2 regions of the Streptomyces sp. NPDC058470 genome follow, and region 1 is predicted to be linked to the other one. Evidence: riboswitches for the same ligand, from Rfam matches in the RefSeq annotation. Region 1 holds a riboswitch; the other holds the start of a gene.

Region 1 (7,717 bases):
CCGCCCGGCATGCCGCCCGGAGCGCCGCCTGCGGCGGCCTTCTCCGGCTTGTCGGCGATGACGGCCTCGGTGGTGAGGAACAGCGCGGCGATGGAGGCGGCGTTCTGCAGGGCAGAGCGCGTGACCTTCGCCGGGTCGATGATGCCTTCGGCGATCATGTCGACGTACTCACCGGTCGCGGCGTTCAGGCCGTGGCCGACGGGCAGGTTGCGCACCTTCTCGACGATGACGCCACCCTCGAGACCACCGTTGATGGCGATCTGCTTGAGCGGGGCCTCCAGGGCGAGCCGCACGGCGTTGGCGCCGGTCGCCTCGTCACCCGTGAGCTCCAGCTTCTCGAAGACCGAGGAAGCCTGGATGAGGGCCACGCCACCACCGGCGACGATGCCCTCCTCGACGGCCGCCTTCGCGTTGCGAACGGCGTCCTCGATGCGGTGCTTGCGCTCCTTGAGCTCGACCTCGGTGGCGGCACCGGCCTTGATGACGGCCACGCCGCCGGCCAGCTTCGCCAGGCGCTCCTGGAGCTTCTCGCGGTCGTAGTCCGAGTCGGAGTTCTCGATCTCGGCGCGGATCTGGTTGACCCGGCCGGCGACCTGGTCGGCAGAGCCGGAGCCGTCGACGATCGTCGTCTCGTCCTTGGTGATGACGACCTTGCGGGCACGGCCCAGCAGGTCGATACCCGCGTTCTCCAGCTTGAGGCCGACCTCCTCGGAGATGACCTCGCCGCCCGTGAGGATGGCGATGTCGCCGAGCATGGCCTTGCGGCGGTCACCGAAGCCCGGCGCCTTGACGGCGACGGACTTGAAGGTGCCACGGATCTTGTTGACGACCAGCGTCGACAGAGCCTCGCCCTCGACGTCCTCGGCGATGATCAGCAGCGGCTTGCCCGACTGCATGACCTTCTCCAGGAGCGGGAGCAGGTCCTTGACACTGGCGATCTTCGAGTTGGCGATCAGGATGTACGGGTCGTCCAGGACGGACTCCATACGCTCCATGTCGGTGGCGAAGTACGCCGAGATGTAGCCCTTGTCGAAGCGCATACCCTCGGTGAGTTCCAGCTCCAGACCGAAGGTCTGGGACTCCTCGACGGTGATGACGCCTTCCTTGCCGACCTTGTCCATAGCCTCGGCGATGAGCTCGCCGATCTGGGTGTCGGCGGCGGAGATGGAGGCCGTGGAGGCGATCTGCTCCTTGGTCTCGACATCCTTGGCCTGCTCGAGCAGGGCACCGGAGACGGCCTCGACGGCCTTCTCGATACCACGCTTGAGGGCCATCGGGTTGGCACCCGCGGCTACGTTGCGAAGGCCCTCGCGGACCAGCGCCTGCGCCAGAACGGTCGCGGTGGTCGTACCGTCGCCGGCGACGTCGTCCGTCTTCTTGGCGACTTCCTTGACCAGCTCTGCGCCGATCTTCTCGTACGGGTCCTCGAGCTCGATCTCCTTGGCGATGGAAACACCATCGTTGGTGATCGTGGGGGCGCCCCACTTCTTCTCGAGGACGACGTTGCGGCCCTTGGGACCAAGGGTGACCTTGACGGCGTCGGCGAGCTGGTTCATCCCGCGCTCGAGACCGCGCCGCGCCTCCTCGTTGAACGCGATGATCTTGGCCATGTGAAGTGGTCCTCCCGGACTGGGGTGGATTGCTCCGGACCGCGCCCGCGCCCGCGACGGACGGCCTGCCTGCCTCGTGGTTCCTTGCCCCACTTGGCCTGCGGGCCTCACTGACCCGGTCCTCGTTGTCACTCTCACCTGCAGAGTGCTAACGCCAATGATTAGCACTCGCCCCTACCGAGTGCAAGCGACTCCGGAAGATCCCCAGGTGAAGCAGGGGGCGCACACGGCGCGAAGACAGCCGGAGGGACCCGCGGACAGCCGGCCGCAGGGGGCGGGCAGACGAGCAGACCGACGAGCAGATGGACGGACAGACGGACGGGCAGACCGAAGGGCCCGCACCCCCTGGTGGGGATACGAGCCCTTCGTCACGTCGAACAGAACTATTCAGTCGGCGCGTGCTTCAGCTGGTCGCCAGCCGGACCATGTCCGCCTGCGGCCCTTTCTGGCCCTGCGAGATCTCGAACTCGACCCGCTGGCCCTCTTCAAGGGTGCGGTAGCCGTCCATCTGAATCGCGCTGTAGTGGACGAATACATCCGCACCACCGTCGACCGCGATGAAGCCGTACCCCTTCTCCGCGTTGAACCACTTGACGGTGCCCTGAGCCATGCCTAACTCCCCTATTACTGGCCCTTGCACAGGACCGCACTTCGCGGGCCCGGGTCAGACCTCACCCCCCAAGGATTGGGGGTGTGCGCCGGAACGCGTCGACCGCGGCTGAATGTATCTGTCCAACTGCCCTCTGCAACAGGTCAATCGGACGAGAATTCTGAGCACGACCGATCGGGAATATGCGGAGAATTCGCAAAGTTTCAGGGCAAGTCGGGCCCCGTAAATGCCATAAACGGCTCAAAGAGGCGGGGCACTTTGGCTACTTCTTGTCGGGCATCGGGCGAGGACTCATATGCGCCCGGCATGAAACCAACTCGAAAGCGAAGCGGCTTCCCCAACTGTACCGCGCTCAACCATACAGAATTGCCCCCTCCGCTTCTCTCACGGAGGGGGCAATTCGATGAACTCTCGGTGACCGCAATTACCTAAGGTAACGGCAATCACCGTAAGTAATGACGCGTGACGGTCAGCCTCCGGCGACGGCCGGAATGATCGAGACGCCCGCGCCGTCCGGCGTCGCCGTCTCCAGGCCCTTCTCGAAGCGGACGTCGTCGTCGTTCACGTACACGTTGACGAAGCGACGCAGCTTGCCCTGGTCGTCCAGGACGCGTGCGGCGATGCCGGTGTGGTTCTGCTCCAGGTCGGCGATCACCTCGCCGAGGGTGCCGCCCTCGGCCGTCACCTCGGCCTTGCCGGCGGTGTAGGTGCGCAGGATGGTGGGGATACGGACGTTGACGCTCATGACGCGAGGCCAGCCTCTCGGAAGGAGTCCAGGTTCGGGCGGATGGTCGCGGTGAGCCCGGTGTCCGAGGCCACCGCGTCCAGGGTCTTGAGGCCGTCGCCGGTGTTGAGGACGACGGTGGTGAGGGTCGGATCGAGCAGACCGTTCTCGATCAGCTTCTTCGCCACACCCACCGTCACGCCACCCGCGGTCTCGGCGAAGATGCCCTCCGTCTGCGCGAGGAGCTTGATCGCGTCGACGATCTGCTCGTCGTTGACGTCCTCCACGGCGCCGCCGGTACGCCGCGCGATGTCGAGCACGTACGGCCCGTCGGCCGGGTTGCCGATGGCGAGCGACTTGGCGATGGTGTGGGGCTTCTGCGGGCGTACGACGTCGTGGCCGGCCTTGTAGGCGACGGACACCGGCGAGCAGCCCTCGGCCTGGGCACCGAAGATCTTGTACGGCTTGTCCGCCACGAGGCCGAGCTTGATCAGCTCCTGCAGAGCCTTGTCGATCTTCGTGAGCTGGGAGCCGGAGGCGATCGGGATGACCAGCTGGTCGGGGATCTGCCAGCCGAGCTGCTCGCAGATCTCGTACGCGAGGGTCTTCGAGCCCTCCGCGTAGTACGGCCGCAGGTTGACGTTGACGAAGCCCCAGCCCTCGCCGGCCGGGTCACCGATCAGCTCGGAGCAGAAACGGTTCACGTCGTCGTAGTTGCCCTCGATGCCGACGAGCTCGCCGCCGTACACCGCGGCCATGACGATCTTGCCCTGCTCCAGGTCGTGCGGGATGAAGACGCAGGAGCGGAAGCCGGCGCGGGCCGCGGCTGCGCCCACGGCGCCCGCGAGGTTGCCGGTGGAGGAGCAGGAGAGGGTGGTGAAGTCGAAGGCGCGGGCGGCCTCGATGGCCTGGGCGACGACACGGTCCTTGAAGGAGTGCGTCGGGTTGCCGGAGTCGTCCTTGACGAAGAGCTTGCCGGGGGTGACGCCCAGCGCGCGGGCCAGGTTGTCGGCCTTGACGAGCTTGGTCCAGCCGGGGTTGATGTTCGGCTTCTCCGCGACGTCCGCGGGGACCGGCAGGAGCGGCGCGTAGCGCCAGATGTTCGCGGGGCCCGCTTCGATGCGCTTGCGGAGGTCCTCGGTCTCGTAGGCCGAGAAGTCGTACGCGATCTCCAGCGGGCCGAAACACTCCTCGCAGGCGAAGAGCGGGCCGAGCGGGACGCGGTGTCCGCACTCGCGGCAGGAAAGCGCGGTGGCGGGGCCCAGGTCGACGGAGTTCGCGGAATCCGGGGAAGTCACGGAGTTCGTGGTGTTTGCAACGGTGCTTGCAGTGGTGCTTGCAACTGTCTGCGCAGCCATGGAGGCGAGGCCCTTTCTCCTCATCTTCCTCACGACGCACTTCGCCGTGAGACGGATTTGGCACCTTCCCGAGCCGGGAGCCTCGCCACATCGACGTGACAAGAACCAGCTGGAGGGTTGCCGGGGCTTCAACGGGCCGTATCCCTCTGCCCCTCTGGATGAGCGGTATTCAGTTGTGCGCCGGACGACCCCCGACATGCGATGGTCATCAGCGTTGTTCAAGACTGTAACCGAAGGCCTGGATGGTGGAGAGAGCCGTCCGAACCGCGAGATGCCAGCGACACACCAAACGCTGCCGCGGCGACGGGCACAAGCATCCCAATGAACGCAAGGGAGAGCCGCACGTGCTTGAAGACGTCGAGCGCTGGCTGAGCACGCGCTCCTGGTCCGTGACCGACCGGCCGCTCAAGAAGCTCATAGCCGCGAAACGATCCACCAACTCCACGGTGAGCGTGGTCCTGCCCGCGCTCAACGAGGAGGCCACGGTCGGTGAGATCGTCTCCATCATCCGCCGCGACCTGATGACCCGCAAAGTCCCCCTCGTCGACGAGATCGTCGTCATCGACTCGGGCTCCACGGACCGCACCTCCGAGGTCGCCGCCGCCGCCGGTGCGCGAGTAGTTCACCGGGACGAAATACTTCCCCGCATCCCGGCCGTGCCCGGCAAGGGCGAGGTCCTGTGGCGGTCACTCCTGGTGACGAGCGGTGACATCGTCTGTTTCATTGACGCGGACCTCAAGGAGTTCTCGTCGGACTTCGTCTCCGGGATCGTGGGGCCGCTGCTCACCGATCCGGGCGTGGACCTGGTCAAGGCGATGTACGACCGCCCGCTGAACCTGCCGGGTGAACCCACCTCCGGCAGAACCGCGGCCGGTCAGGGCGGCCGTGTCACCGAACTGATGGCCCGCCCCCTGCTGAACATGCACTGGCCGCAGCTGGCCGGCTTCGTCCAGCCGCTCGGCGGCGAGTACGCGGCCCGCCGCACCCTCCTGGAACAGCTCCCGTTCCCCGTCGGATACGGCGTGGAGCTCGGCATGCTCGTCGACGCGCTGCACCTGGTGGGCCTGGACGCGCTCGCCCAGGTCGACGTCGGTGTGCGCAAGCACCGGCACCAGGACGGCCAGGCGCTGGGCCGGATGTCCGCCGCGATCTACCGCACCGCACAGCTCCGGCTCGCCCGCGGCCACCTCATCCGGCCGGCCATCACCCAGTTCGAACGGGGCGAGTCCGGCTTCGAGCCGCGCACCTACTCCGTGGATACGGAAGAACGGCCTCCGATGGCGGAAATCTCGGAGTATCAGTCACGCAAAGCGGCGTAAACCGTCGACGGTATACGTCTGCGCGGTACCCCGTCCGTACGTTTGAGCGTTTCCGGGCCGGGCTAGATTGACGCGTATGGCTTCCACGGCTTCGACTGCTGCTTCCACGGCATCCCCGCAGGGCTCCCACCGGATCCTCGTCGCGTCCAACCGCGGCCCGGTCTCCTACGACGTGCGCGAGGACGGCGAGCTCCAGGCCAGGCGCGGCGGCGGCGGCCTGGTCTCGGGCCTGTCGGCGATCGGCCCGGACGCGGGCGCCCTGTGGGTGTGCTCGGCGCTCGGCGACGGGGACCGCGAGGCGGTGAGGCGCGGGGTCGGCGAGGACGGCGTACGGATGCTGGACATCGACGCCGAGGTGCACGCGGACGCCTACAACGGCATCGCGAACTCCGTGCTGTGGTTCGTCCACCACATGCTCTACCAGACGCCGCTGGAGCCGGTCTTCGACATGGAGTTCCGGCGACAGTGGGCGTCGTACGAGGCCTACAACCGGGCCTTCGCGCAGGCGCTGGCCGACGAGGCGGCCGAGGGCGCCGTGGTGGTCGTACAGGACTACCACCTGACCCTCGTCCCCGGCATGCTGCGGGAGCTCCGCCCCGACCTGCGGATCGGGCACTTCTCGCACACGCCGTGGGCGCCGGTCGACTACTTCCGCATGCTCCCCGACGACATCGCCGAGCAGGTGCTGCGCGGCATGCTCGGCGCGGACCGGCTCGGCTTCCTCACCCAGCGCTGGGCGTCCGCGTTCACCGCGTGCGCGCAGGAGCTGGTCGGCGGCCTCGGTGACACCCGTGTCGGCGTGCACGGGCTCGGCGCGGACGCGGACTTCCTGCGCGAGCGCGCACACGAGGCGGATGTCGCCGAGCGGATGGCCACCCTGCGTGAGCAGATCGGCGAGGGCCGGAAGGCGATCGTGCGGGTCGACCGCACCGAACTGTCGAAGAACATCGTGCGCGGACTGCTGGCCTACCGGCAGCTCTTGGAGGACCAGCCGTCCTGGCGCGAACGGGTCGTGCACGTCGCCTTCGCCTACCCCTCCCGTCAGGACCTCGCCGTGTACCGCGACTACACGGCCGAGGTGCAGCGGGTCGCCGACGACATCAACTCCACCTACGGCACGCCCGGTTGGACGCCGGTCGTCCTGCACGTCAAGGACGACTTCGCCCGCTCCCTCGCCGCGTACCGGCTCGCCGACGTGGCCCTCGTCAACCCGATCCGGGACGGCATGAACCTCGTCGCCAAGGAGGTGCCGGTCGTCTCCGACGAGGGGTGCGTGCTGGTGCTGTCCCGGGAGGCGGGGGCGTACGAGGAGCTGGGCGAGGACGCGATCGTGGTGAACCCGTACGACGTGGTCGGCACGGCGCGGGCGCTGCACGAGGCCTTGTCGATGGGGGCCGGTGAGCGGGCCGAGCGCACCAAGCGGCTGGCCGCCGCGGCGACGGCGCTGCCTCCGGCGCAGTGGTTCCTGGAGCAGCTGCGGGAGTTGGAGAGCCGGCCCTAACCGAGCCGCGCCGTCAGGGCCCTCAGCAGCTGTACGACGCCTGCCGGGCCGTCCACCACCAGGTCGGCCCGCTCGGCCAGTTCCGCGACCTCCGCGCTGCCGCTGCACACCAGGAGGCCCGGGATGCCTTCGGCGCGGAGCTTGTCGACGGCGGCGAAGGCCGGGAGGTCACCGAGGTCGTCACCGGCGTACAGGACCGCTTCCGCGGCGGTCTCGCGGACGTGTGCGAGCAGGGCGACGCCCTTGTCCATCCCCGGCGGGCGGAGTTCCAGGACCATGCGGCCCGGTTCGACGATCAGGCCGTGCCGGCCGGCCAGCTCGGTGAGGGGCTCGCGCAGGGCCTCGAACGCCGCCTGCGGGTCCGCCGCGCGCCGGGTGTGGATGGCGATGGCCCGGCCCTTCTCCTCGATCCAGGTGCCCTGCCAGGCGCCGACCGTGTCGAGGAACCCGGGCAGCTCTGCGCGGACGGTGGCGACGCCGGGGTGCGGGGCGGGGGCGCTGACCGTGCCGGTCCGCGCGTCCCAGCGCTCGGCGCCGTAGTGCCCGAGCACGACCAGGTGCTCCAGGCCCGGCACACCCGCGAAGCCGCCGTGCT
Region 2 (7,717 bases), on a different contig from region 1:
GTCGTACACCAGGTCGCCGAGCAGTTCGGCGTGCGGCATGCCGGTGCTGAAGCCGACCTGGAGCCGGCCGCGGGACAGCACGTCGGCCAACGCCAGGTCCTCGGCCAGCCGGAACGGACTCTCGTAGCCGATCGGGATGACCGCGGTGCCCAACTCGACCCGCTCGGTACGCTGACCGGCCGCGGCGAGGAACACCGCGGCAGCGCCCACCCCGTGTTCGAGATGGCGTTGCCGGATCCAAGCGCCGTCGAAGCCCAACCGCTCGCCGTACTCGAAGAGTTGGAGGGTCTCCTCCAGGCCGGTGTACGGGTCGTCGTCGGCGAAGTTGCCCGGGGTGAGAAAGGCCAGCGAGCTGATGGTGGGGGTGCTCATGCGGTCTTCGTCCTCGTGTGGTGTTCGGTCCTCATTGCTTTGCTGTCCGGAGGCGTCACCGGCTCACCTCCGGGGCGATCGGGTCGGCGGACCCGCTCCCGCCCGAGGGCCGGCCGGCAGAGGCAGCCGAGGAGTGCCGGCCGCCGGGGATCGCCGCCAGCAGCTCCCGGGTGTAGTCGTGGCCGGGACGGGTGAACAGCTCCTCGCTGGTGCCTGTCTCGACGATGCGGCCGGCGCGCATGACGGCGACCTGATGCGCGATCTGGCGCACGACGGCCAGGTCGTGCGAGATGAACAGGTACGCCACCCCGGTGTCGGCCTGCAGTTCGGCGAGCAGGTCGAGGACCTGGGCCTGGACGGAGACGTCGAGCGCTGACACCGGTTCGTCGCAGACCACCAGGTCCGGCGACAGGGCGAGGGCGCGGGCGATCGCGACGCGCTGCCGCTGCCCGCCGGACAGCTCCGCCGGGCGGCGGCCAAGGACCGAGGCGGGCAGCGCCACCCGGTCGAGGAGCTCCTTGGCCCGGGCCGTCCGGGAGGCGCGGTCGCCGACCTTGAACGCGCGCAGCGGCTCGGTGATCACCTCGCCGATGGAGAACCTCGGGTCCAACGAGGCGTACGGGTTCTGGTAGACGAGCTGGGCCCGTCGGCGCAGCTGCCTGGCCTGTGCTCCGCGGGCGGTGGTGACATCGGCGCCGTCGAACAGGACGCGCCCGGCGGTCGGGTCGGCGAGGCGGAGCACCAGTCGGGCGGTGGTGGACTTTCCGGAGCCGGATTCGCCGACCAGCGCCAGTGTCCGCCCGCGGTGGAGGGTGAAGCTGACGTCGTCGACCGCTCGCAGTGTGCGGGCCGAGCCCGCGGCGTGGGGCAGCCGGAACTTCTTGACCAGGTTGCGTACCTCGACCAGCGGCGCCTCCTTCTCGGCTGTGGAGGGTGGGACGGCGACCGTGGCCCGGGGGCGTGCGGTGGTCAGGCTGGGAGCGCTGGCCAGCAGGCGTCGGGTGTAGTCGTGCTGCGGGTTCTCCAGGATGTCGCGGGTCGGACCGGTCTCGACGACCCGCCCCTGCGACATGACCACGATCCGCGCGGCCCGGTCGGCGGCGACGCCGAGGTCGTGGGTCACCAGCAGCACCCCGGTTCCGGACGCTTCGGTGAGGTGCTGCAGATGGTCGAGGATGACCCGTTGCACGGTGACGTCCAGCGCGCTGGTCGGCTCGTCGGCGATGATCAACTTTGGTTTGGCGGCGATGGCGATGGCGATCAGCGCCCGTTGCCGCATTCCGCCGGACAGTTCGTGCGGGTACTGCCGGGCGCGGGTGGCCGCGTCGGGCAGCCCGGCCAGGTCCAGGACGGCGATCGCGTCCAACGGCGCGGAGCGTCGTGTCGCCAGCCGGTGGATACGGAGCACCTCGGCGACCTGCTCACCGATGCGCTTGACCGGGTTGAGTGACACCGACGGGTCCTGGGGCACGAGGCCGATCCCCGCGCCGCGCACCGTACGCAGCTCCCGTTCCGTCAGCGAGGCGAGGTCGTGCCGGCCGAAGCGGACGGTACCGGCGTCGATGCCGCCGTTCGCCGCCAGGAGCCGGGTGATCGCATGCGCGGTCGTGCTCTTGCCGGATCCGGACTCGCCGACCACCGCGGTCACTTCGCCCGGCCATACGTCGAGGTCCACGCCCCGCACGGCATGCACGGAGCCGCCGCGGGTGCGGTACGACACCGACAGGTTCCGCACCTCCAGCAGCGGTTCCCGGGTGGCAGGCACTGCGGTGGTCACGGCCTCGTTCGTCACGGCGTCATCCGTCTCGGGTTCGTTCGTCAGCGGGCCGGTCATCGCTGCCGGGACCATTCGCCGTCCAGCGCGCGTGCGATGCGGTTGGTGGCCAGCACCGTCGAGGCGATCACCAGCCCGGGAAGCGCGGTGAGCCACCAGGCGTTGCCCAGGTAGTTGCGTCCGTCGGAGATCAACGTGCCCCATTCCGGCGCCGGTGGCGGCGCTCCGTAACCGAGGAAGCTCAGTGACGAGACGGCCAGGACGGCGGTGCCGAACTCCAGGGTGGCCAGCACGATCACCGGGCCCATCGCGTTGGGCAGCACATGCCGGCCAAGGACCGAGTACCAACGGGACCCGCAGGAGCGGGACGCCTCGACGAAGACCGCCTGGCGCACCCGCAGCACTTCCGCACGCATCACCCGTGCGAAGCCGGCGACGCTGGCGATCCCGACGGCGACCGCGACCTTCACCGTTCCATAACCCAGCGCGGTGACCAGGGCCAGGGACAGGAACAGCGCCGGGATCGACAGCAGTACGTCGACGAAGCGCATCACCACGTCCTCGACCCAGCGGCCCACGAACCCGGCGATCAGGCCGAGCGCCCCGCCGACCAGGAAGGCGACGCCCACCGCGATCAGCGTCGCCTTCAACGACAGCTGCGCGCCGTGCACCACCCGGGAGAACAGGTCACGTCCCAGTTCGTCGGTGCCGAACCAGTGCGCGCCGCTCGGGCCCTGGAAGTTCTGCGACGGCACCCCCTGCAGCGGATCCTGCGAGGTGAACAGCCCCGGCCAGAACGCGGCAAGGACCACGAACGCCACCGCGAGGACCGACGCCAGCAGGCCCGGTCGCAGCAGCAGGAATCGGATCACCCGCCTGGGTTCGAACCCGCGCACCGGACTCGGGTCGATGCCCGGCTCGACGGGCCGTGCCAGGCCGAGCGCGGCGCCGGCGGCGGCATCCTCGACAAGGGTTTCGCTCATGCGGGCCGCACCTTCCTGTTCGAGGTCACCACGATCCGCGGGTCCAGCAGCGGATAGACGAGATCGACGAGCAGATTGGCCGCCACGAAGATCAGGGCTCCGAACACCACCACTCCCTGGACCAGTGGAATGTCCTGGGCCGTGACCGCAGCGGCCGTCACCCGGCCCAGGCCGTCGCGGGAGAACACGGTCTCGACGACCACCGAACCGGCGATGAGCTGCCCGGCCAGCAGCCCGACGATCGTCAACGCCGGCAGTGAGGCGTTGCGCAGCGCGTGCCGCAGGTGAATGCGCAGTCGGCCGGCGCCCTTGGCCCGCGCGGTCTCCACATATGCCTGGTCGAGCGCCGTGAGCAGGCTCTTGGCCAGCACCTGCGAGACCAGGGCGCCGGTCGGGATCGCGAGCGTCACCGCCGGCAGCACCAGACCCGGCAGCCCGTCGTTACCGAACGCGGGGAACCACCGCGCCCGGAAGGAGAACAGCTCGACGAGCACCAGCCCGACCCAGAACGTCGGAACCGACACTCCCAGCGGCGGCAACGACAGCAACAGCTGCCGCAACCACCGCTGCGTGGTGTAGGTCGCCAGCACCGCAAGACCGCCACCGAAGACCACCGCGAGCAGCAGCGCCGCTCCGGTCAACTGCAGCGTCTGCGGCAGCGCGTCGGCCAGCGTCGAGGTCACCGGCCGACCGGTGGAGACCGCGTTCCCGAAGTCACCGCGCACCGCCTTGCCGAGATGGTCGGCGTACTGCACCAGCACCGGTTTGTCGAAGCCGTACTCATGCCGTAGTGCGGCGATCTGCGCCGGATCGATCTGGCCCGAGTCCGCTCCGGCGCCGGCCATCGCCGAGACCGGATCACCGGGCAGGTAGTTCAGTACGAAGAACGACACCGTGTACGCCGCCCAGAGCACCCCGAGTGCCTGTGCGAGACGCTTGATCACATAGCGACGCATTCCCTGCCCACCTCCTGCAGCCGACGACCGGATCGGACGCTCTGTCGCGCATCCACCGGCTGCTAGCCGATCCAGGTGTCGTGCAGCTGGATCCGGCTGGAGGCATCGAACCTGAGGTCGTGCACCTTCTTCGCCACCCCCAGCTGGGTCTGCAGCTCCACCACGGGAATGACGTAGGCGTTCTGCACGATCAACTGCTGTGCCTGGCCGACCAGTTCCTTCCGCTTGGCCGCGTCGGCCGTTGCCGCCTGCTGGGTCAGCGCCGAGTCCAGCGGGCTCGTCGGCAGGTGGTAGAGGTTGGCCAGCTCGGTGGAGTACTGGCTGCGCAGGATGTCCGGGTCGGCGCGGGTCAGGTTGCCCCACGACGCGTCGAAGTCGCCGGACTGCAGCATCGTGGCGAACTGGGCGGTCTGCGTCTCCTTGAGCACCACGTCGACCCCGACCGCCTTCAGCTGTTGCTGGATCAGCTCCAGCGTCGGCTGGTTGGTGGCCGCGTTGGCGAACCACCTGACGATCAGGCTGAGCTTGGTGCCGTTCTTCGATCTGATGCCGTCACTGCCGACCTTCCAACCGGCCGATTCCAGCAGGGACTTCGCCTTCGCCGTGTCGAAGACCAGGTCGGAGCCCTGGTCCGCGTAGTCCGGTGTGGTGTACGCCAGGATGCTGGTCGCCGGCCTGGTGCCGGTCGGGAACACGGTGTCGACGATCTGCTGCCGGTTGATGGCGAACAGGAGCGCCTGACGCACCTTCGCGTCCTTCAGCAGTGGGCGGGAGTTGTTCAGCCCCAGGTTGAACACCGCACCGGGATTCGCCCGTCGTTGCAGGTTCACCTGGCCACCCGTGAGCGCCGCCTCGTCGGCCTTGCCGACGCTGCTGATCGCGTCCACCTGACCGGACTGCAGGCTGCCGGTGCGCACGCCCGATTCGGGCACCACCTTGAACACCAGCTTGTCCAGGTACGCCTCGCCCTGCTTGGTCCACAGCGACGAACCCCAGGCGTACTTGCTGCGCTTGGTCAAGGTGATCGCCTGGTTCTGCACGTAGCTCTCCAGCGTGAACGGCCCCGACCCGACCACACCCTTGCTGCACTTCTCCTGCGGGCTCTGCAGGGCACTCGCCGCCGACTCGATACCCAGCGAGTGCGTCGACGTGGCCTGCAGGAACTGCGCGTTCGGCTGCTTGAACTCGACCCGCACCGTGAGCGGGTCAACCGCGGTGGTGCTGTCCACGCCGCTCAAGTACCCCTGGGCCAGGGTCCCCAGGGCGCCGAGCTTCGGTACCGCGTCGAAGTTGTCCTTGACCACCTGCGCGGTCAGCGGTGTCCCGTCGCTGAAGGTGACACCTGATCGCAGGTGGAAGGTGAACGTGGTCGTGTCGGAGCTGACTTCCCAGCTCTTCGCCAGCCACGGCACAATTTTGCCGGTCCTGGGATCCTGGTCGGTCAGGGAGTCCACGATCTGGCGCAGTGAGTAAATGGTGTCGTTGCTGCCCACCTGCTGCGGATCCACGCAGCCCACGTCGGAACCCACTGCGAAGGTCAGTGTGCCGCCGGACTTGGCCGGGCCGTTGTCGCTGGTCGAGCCGGCGCTGTCGCTCGACGTGCAGGCACTCAGCAGGACGCTGCTGGTCACAAGGGCGGCGAGTGCCGCCCACCGGGTGGGTCGGGAATCCGGATGCGATATCACGGACGGGTTCTCCTACTCCAAAGTCACCGCGCACGTACCGGTGCAGACCAAGGCGAAGTGGCCCTGAGCAGACCTGGGCGAAGTGACGGAAATATCCGGAAGGTGTCTGGGGGAAGGGTGCCGACGAAGGCGTGACAGTGCCGCGGACTCCGACAGCGCCGTGAGAGCCCGCAGGGAGTCGCCCGCGGCGTCAAAGCCGTCGGCGAACGTCAGTCAGGAGGGCGGTGAGGCAGGGACGCAATCAGTCGTGACACAGACAGCTGGTGAAGAGCTGCAGGTCGATGTGGCGTCGGCGGGAGAATCCGGAGAACACCGCGGCGGCCGCGATCGAGGCACTGAGATCACTGCTGTTCGGCACGCTCGTCCTCCCGATCTCAGGCCCGGTCAAGGGGCCACGCGCTTGCGGGGTCGATGACCCCGCCGGGCTTTCACCTGGAGCACCCCACCGCGGCGGAGGGTTGCCGATCAACGAGCCAGGGCTTGACGCTGACACTCAATGCCGCTTGGAACGCTAACGAGCGTCGCCATGATCCGTCAATGCCGACAGGCGAGTTGGGCCACGCACGGCACGGCGGATCGAGTGGCGAAAGGACCGGAAACGGCCTTCCGAACTCTCCTGACCGGCCGCCGGTCGGGTCCGAGGCGCCCCGACTCAAGAAATCGTCGGCCCTGTCTGTTTCGTCATTCCAGAGGGCCTTCGTAGTTCTTTGCTGAAACCTGAGTAAGGTTTCGCCCAAATATGTGGCTTTTTCCCGGATGTGGTCACATCCTGAACGCGGGAGATAAATGTGTACCTAGCAACTAGTCGGGGCGAGTTGCCGACTCTGAGCGCTTGGAGGGAAAGGCATGCAATGGAGCAGCCTGCAAAACACCCACGGCCGGCTGTCTCGACTCGAACGTTCTCGGGACACTCAATCTGCCGCCCCGACCCTGCCGGTCCGGGGCGACGGAGGAGCCGAACCCGTGGATGACCGGCGTGTGGACCTGGCTGCCGCGCACGCGGCACCGGAACTGCTGGCCATTCGTGACTGGCTGCTTGTCGCCCTGGCGTTCTCGTCAGGCGTCTTCGAGGCGATCTGCTTTCTCTCCTTCGGGAAGGTCTTCACGGCGTTCCAGACCGGAAACCTGGTGTTTCTCGGACTTGGTGTAGCCGGCACGCGGCCGCCCGCCGGCCCGGATCCCGTTCGCGTGGTGATTTCACTTGCCGCGTTCGCCGTGGGGGCCGCGCTGGCAACACGGATCCTGACCGCGTTCAACGGCGACGAGGAGATGGAGGACTCGCAGATCTTCGAAGCGTGGCCGCGTCGTGTCTCCATCGCACTGTGCGTCGCGACGGTGGCGCAGGTCGGTTTCATCGTCGTGTGGATGGCGGCGTCTCCGTCCAGCCTCGTGTCCAACATCCTGGTCGCCCTCAACGCCTTTGCGATGGGTCTGCAGATGAATGCCGTTCGGTCGCTTCATGTGCCGGGCATTTCCACCACGGCGGCCACGGCCACCTTCATCAGCTGGATTTCCGGGATCACCACCTGGTCTCTCAAGCCCGCCGCGGTACGTCGCCTGACCGGGGTCCTGGTGGGCATGGTGGCGGGCGCCTTCGTCGGAGACTGGATGCTCAGCCACGCGCATACCTACGCGCCGGTGCTGCCAGTGGTCGTTATCGCACTCGTCGTCGCGATCGCCTCCGTGATGTTGAAGCAGAAACCTGCGCGATAGAGCGTCCGCGAGCGGGATCACCGCCTTGGTGAGCGGGATCCTCGCCTCGGTGCCGGTACGGCAGACATGACGGTCGTACCGGCTCGGGCTGACCGGCGCTGTGGCGAGGATGCGGCTTGAGGACCGTGGTGAGCTGCAACGCACGGGCGGGCGGCCGGTCTCGGGGCTGCATCCCTTACGCGAGGCGAGCCGGTAGGCCGTCTTCCGCCTGAAAGTGGTGTGGCTGCCGTCCGC

Evidence for each region. A riboswitch is a leader RNA that binds a small molecule or an ion and turns the genes downstream of it on or off. The one in region 1 is predicted to bind S-adenosylmethionine.
Region 2: it holds a riboswitch for S-adenosylmethionine, as region 1 does, so the genes downstream of both, ACFWP7_RS20525 (ABC transporter substrate-binding protein) here and thrC (threonine synthase) in region 1, are expected to answer to the same signal.

What each region holds. Positions count from the first base shown of each region.
Region 1 covers NZ_JBHXMF010000097.1:15,289-23,005, forward strand. The annotation lists gene groL (chaperonin GroEL) at 1-1,610, opposite strand, end outside; gene ACFWP7_RS40485 (cold-shock protein) at 2,014-2,220, opposite strand; gene ACFWP7_RS40490 (MoaD/ThiS family protein) at 2,690-2,965, opposite strand; gene thrC (threonine synthase) at 2,962-4,302, opposite strand; SAM riboswitch class I at 4,320-4,467, opposite strand; gene ACFWP7_RS40500 (glucosyl-3-phosphoglycerate synthase) at 4,647-5,621, shown strand; gene ACFWP7_RS40505 (trehalose-6-phosphate synthase) at 5,698-7,122, shown strand; gene otsB (trehalose-phosphatase) at 7,119-7,717, opposite strand, start outside.
Region 2 covers NZ_JBHXMF010000026.1:85,041-92,757, forward strand. The annotation lists gene ACFWP7_RS20505 (LLM class flavin-dependent oxidoreductase) at 1-372, opposite strand, end outside; gene ACFWP7_RS20510 (dipeptide ABC transporter ATP-binding protein) at 428-2,221, opposite strand; gene ACFWP7_RS20515 (ABC transporter permease) at 2,203-3,129, opposite strand; gene ACFWP7_RS20520 (ABC transporter permease) at 3,126-4,085, opposite strand; gene ACFWP7_RS20525 (ABC transporter substrate-binding protein) at 4,148-5,770, opposite strand; SAM riboswitch class IV at 6,162-6,271, opposite strand; gene ACFWP7_RS20530 (YoaK family protein) at 6,734-7,483, shown strand.